DNA from 2 places in the Siphonobacter sp. SORGH_AS_1065 genome. Region 2 is predicted to be linked to the other one. Evidence: riboswitches for the same ligand, from Rfam matches in the RefSeq annotation. Region 2 holds a riboswitch; the other holds the start of a gene.
The links. A riboswitch is a leader RNA that binds a small molecule or an ion and turns the genes downstream of it on or off. The one in region 2 is predicted to bind thiamine pyrophosphate.
Positions count from the first base shown of each region.

Region 1: it holds a riboswitch for thiamine pyrophosphate, as region 2 does, so the genes downstream of both, thiS (sulfur carrier protein ThiS) here and QE390_RS08810 (TonB-dependent receptor) in region 2, are expected to answer to the same signal.

Region 1 covers NZ_JAUTAM010000004.1:4,544,453-4,546,855, reverse strand. The annotation lists gene thiC (phosphomethylpyrimidine synthase ThiC) at 1-852, opposite strand, end outside; gene thiS (sulfur carrier protein ThiS) at 854-1,069, opposite strand; TPP riboswitch at 1,161-1,255, opposite strand; gene rplI (50S ribosomal protein L9) at 1,816-2,259, opposite strand; gene rpsR (30S ribosomal protein S18) at 2,348-2,403, opposite strand, start outside.
Region 2 covers NZ_JAUTAM010000004.1:1,950,984-1,953,386, reverse strand. The annotation lists gene QE390_RS08815 (hypothetical protein) at 217-1,245, opposite strand; TPP riboswitch at 1,380-1,475, shown strand; gene QE390_RS08810 (TonB-dependent receptor) at 1,590-2,403, shown strand, end outside.

The sequences.
Region 1 (2,403 bases), 2.6 Mb from region 2:
GGGAACCGTTCCTACGGGTACGGGGCAGTTGCGAATAATCCATTCGCGGGTTTCGTGAATGTTTTTTCCCGTCGATAAGTCCATCAGCGTATCACCACCCCACCGACAACTCCAGACTGCTTTTTCTACTTCTTCTTCAATGCTGGAGCTAACTACGGAGTTACCAATGTTGGTATTAATCTTCACCAGAAAATTGCGGCCAATAATCATCGGTTCGCTTTCCGGGTGGTTAATGTTGGAAGGGATAACTGCCCGTCCGGCAGCAACTTCCTGACGGACAAATTCGGGAGTAATGAACTTTTGTGGCGTATTCGCTCCGAAACTGTTGCCCGGATGCTGTTGCTTCAGAGAGGCTTCCTGCTGTTCAATTCGCTGGTTTTCCCGAATGGCGATGTATTCCATTTCGGGAGTAATGATTCCCTGTTTGGCATAATGTAACTGGCTGACATTTAGCCCTCTTTTAGCCTTTAAAGGTAATCGGATATGCTCAAAACGCAGAGCATCCAGGCTACGGTTCGCTAATCGTTCGTTGCAGTAGGCTGAAGAAAAAGAAGCCAGTTGTTCAACGTCGGCCCGATCCTTAATCCATGCTTCCCGAAGTCGAGGTAGACCTTTTTGTAAATCAATAGTAGCATTGGGATCGGTGTATGGGCCGCTGGTATCATAGACCGTAACGGGAGCATTGGGTTGTCGGCTTTCTTTGCCGTTGAAATTCGTAACCGTATCCGAAAGGGTGATTTCCCGCATGGCTACCTGAATATTGTGCAGCGTACCGGGAACATAGACTTTCCGTGAACCTGTCAGTGGAGCACGGGTAATGGTTTGGGGCGATGGCAGTTTTTCGTTTTTCATGTTAACCTCCCTGAGTGGCTTGAAGAATGGTGATTTTCTCGTTCTCGGATACGATAAAATGTTCCCAGGCAAGACGGGGAACAATGGCATTGTTAACGGCAACGGCAATGCCTTTTTTTTCGGCGAGGGCCAGTTGCGTCAACAGCGAACGCAGAGACGTAGCCTCTGGCGTAAGAACGGCTTGGTTGTTGACAAATACGATCATAATGCGTTTCATGTCGCATGAAAGCACAAGCCCAGGGGAGACAGAAAATTTGCGAGGAGAGCAATGAAAACACCCGTGCATACGGACGTGTTTCCAGAAAGAATGTAAGATCCTCACTTTTCCCTACGCAGGTCCTAACCTGGTCAGGTTCAAAGGGTATGTCTCAGCCCAATTCAACGGGCACCCCTAAAGTTTGGCTTTTCAGCGAGGCAAAGGTAGAAAGACTTATTAGCTTTCAAAGAATGAACGTAATTTTTTAACTAAAAAGGCCAGGTGTGTCCAGGGCTTAGCAATGCCACTGCCAGCGTGGTTCGATTAGTTTTTATATTGGTAGTAATAGGAAGCCAAGAAGCTTTGGAATGGAAGGGGAGAAATGCTGCCAGCAGAAAAGCTGGCAGCGGCAACCGAGATGAAAGTGGGTTAAATCGGGCCGGACTACGTTGCTTAAAATGTCGCTGCCAGCTTTTTCGCTGGCAGCCAATAAGTCAATAGGAAGCCGAGAAGCTTTGGTAATGGAAGGGGAGAAATGCTGCCAGCAAAAAAGCTGGCAGCGGCAACCAAGATGAAAGTAGGTTAAAATCGGGTCGGACTACGTTGCTTAAAATGTCGCTGCCAGCTTTTTCGCTGGCAGCAATAATTCAATAGGAAGCCAAGAAAATCTGAAATGAAAGTATAAAAATGCTGTCGGTAAAAATATAACGCAGAAAGCCCCCACCAGTATAAACCAGTGGGGGCTTGCATTTATGAAGAGCTAAAGCTTATTCGCCTACGATAACGAAAGCTACTTTGTGCTTCACTTCTTTGTGAAGGTCAAGCGTAGCAGAGTAATCGCCGAGTGACTTAACTTCAGAATCAAGCGTGATTTTCTTGCGATCTACTTCAAAACCTTTTGCTTTCAGAGCGTCAGAGATTTGAGTGTTCGTTACACGACCGAAGATACGTCCGCTTTCACCTACTTTAGCAGGAATTTCCAGCGTCAGATCACCGATAGAAGCTGCTAATTCTTCAGCATCTTTTTTCAGTTTTTCGGCTTTGTGAGCAGCTTGCTTAATGTTTTCAGCAAGGATTTTTTTGTTGGCTTCGCTGGCCATTACCGCGAATCCTTGGGGAATGAGGTAGTTACGACCGTAGCCAGCTTTCACCGCTACTAAATCGTTCTTATAACCCAATCCCGCGATATCGGTTTTGAGAATAACTTCCATTTCTTTAAATTAAATGAGTTTTATGAGTTTCCAGTTTTCGGTTGTCCGTGGTCAGTTTTTCTGAAAACTGTAGACAGACAACGGCCAACTACTTCAGAGAATCGCCAACGTATGGTAATAACCCAATGTGACGGGCACGCTTCA
Region 2 (2,403 bases):
ATCATATGTGAGCCGGGGTTTTTTATGACCGCTCCTCTTATTCAGACGCAACTTTACCGCCTCTGGGTAAGAGGCGGTTTTTCTTACCTCTCATTCATTCTCACCTACCAGCCAGACGAGCATCCATTGCGTCTGGTTAAGAAGCGGTCTTGTTACCCTTTTATTTATCTTCTTCTCCCGGCCAGACGCGATAAAGTCGCGTCTCTACAGAGGGAATTAGAAACTTTTCAACATCGTTATTCGAATCCCAGACTTAGGTAAAGCGGTTACCCCGTACCGGGTACTTGTTTGAAAGTGCTTCTGATTCTCTTCTTTCTTATGAAATAGATTCCAGGAACTTAAAGCCATAGTTAAGGCCCCTAAACTTACGTTTGCCCAAGAGAGTATTTCCTGATGCCGATTTGTGTAGTATACTTCGGTGAGTGTACCATAGCAGCCCCCGCAAATCATATTCTTCATATCCACATACTTACCATCAATTTTATAAGCTGTACCTAAAGGCTCTGGCCGATTGATTAATCCTAATACTATTTCCCCTGCTCCAGATAACATTCCTATTGTTGGTATCCATTTATCATTACTTCCTGTTTGAAGCTGATGTATATTCAAAGCACTTATTCCCAGACTTAGCCCCCCTGCAATCCCGGAACTAATTCCGTACGCAGTTGAAATACGATTTCGAGATACGTACTCACTGGAACCATAACTAAAATAACTCGGCTGAATCATCGCACATTCCTCTTCCGTTAATCCTGATTGCTGAATCCATTCTTTCACTTCCGGCATATCCATGTCCTGAATATAATCATATTGATGCCGGGCGTTTATTCGCTCGGCTACTTCCCGGCCCGCGGTTTGCTCAATCAGATACCCTACCGCACAGATGGCTCCGTCGCGATCAATAAAACAGGGGCGACGTTCGTCAGGATGATCGTAGTTTTTAGGGAACCTCCCTTCATCCCGATACTGCTGTAACAATTCCAGCATCTGCTTTCGCTTTTTTTGGAGATTTTCAGGCAGGTAACTGACATTACGGGAACGCAGTTTTGTGGTCACGTAAGCCAGATGGGTTTCAATTCGAAAGGTTTCCGAAGTCTGGTTATCCGGGCGACGGCCAAACGTTTCGAGGTAACTCTCGTCGCCAATGACAGCATTAATAGGTTGAACCTGTTTTTGGGTAGAGGCGAGCGTCATACCCAGGAAGGCTGCTATGCCCATAAAGCAAAGCATGGTGAAAACTTTCATGGTAGGTAAGGTTATGGAAGGACCATCTAAAGACCCCAGATTCTTTCCAAAGGTTGGAACGCAGGCGATTACCCTATAAAATAAATTGGTTGTAACCCTTTGAACTAAACACAAACGCCTACCTTTGTTCTACTGATCGCATAAAGGGGTGCCCTACCCAACGGGCTGAGATCATACCCATTGAACCTGATACGGATAATGCCGTCGAAGGGAAAGCGTTGAAAATTCAGCATGTACTGTCAATAGTCCGCCGAATTTTTCACATCATCCATCGTTTCATTTACTAGTATTACTGAACCCAGACGGGATTCAGCCCCTTTACCTGTCGCTTGGCGTTACATCCTATGCATGCGACTTTTATTACTTCCGCAAGAAGCACAACGGCCTTCTTTAGAGTCCTGCTGTGCGGTCTTTTCTTTCTTTCCTTCACCACTTATGCCCAGAAAAACAGTACCGGAACGGTTATCGATGCTGCCGACCGACAGCCTTTACCCGGTGCTAGTGTTCGGGTCATTGGAACCCAGCGAGGCATAACAACGAAGTCCGACGGTACTTTCTCCTTAAGTAATCTTCCCGCTACTGCTCAAACGCTGGAGGTTAGTTACCTTGGTTACGAAAAACAACGCGTTAATCTGGATCCGTCACAACCACTTCAGATTGCATTGGTTCGTAGTTCGTACATGGCCGATGAAGTCGTGGTTTCAGCCACACGGGCCAATCAGCGGACGGGTATGGCTTTCACCAACGTCGGTGGAGAAGAGATTCAGAAGCAGAACTTAGGACAGGATTTACCCGTATTATTGAACTTTCAGCCTTCCCTGGTCAGTACAAGTGAAGCTGGAGCGGGTATTGGCTATACGGGCTTTCGCATTCGCGGTTCGGATGCCACCCGCATTAACGTAACCTTGAATGGCATTCCTTATAATGATGCCGAAAGTCAGGGTTTGTTCTGGGTAAACATGCCCGATTTTGCCAGTAGTACCACCAGCATTCAGATTCAGCGGGGGGTGGGAACTTCTACTAACGGAGCAGGTGCTTTCGGGGCGACCGTAAACGTACAAACCAATGAATTTCGCAAGGAAGCTTATGCTGAAACGAACCACAGTGTCGGTTCTTTTCATACCATCAAAAATAATGTTCTGGTTGGTTCCGGCCTGA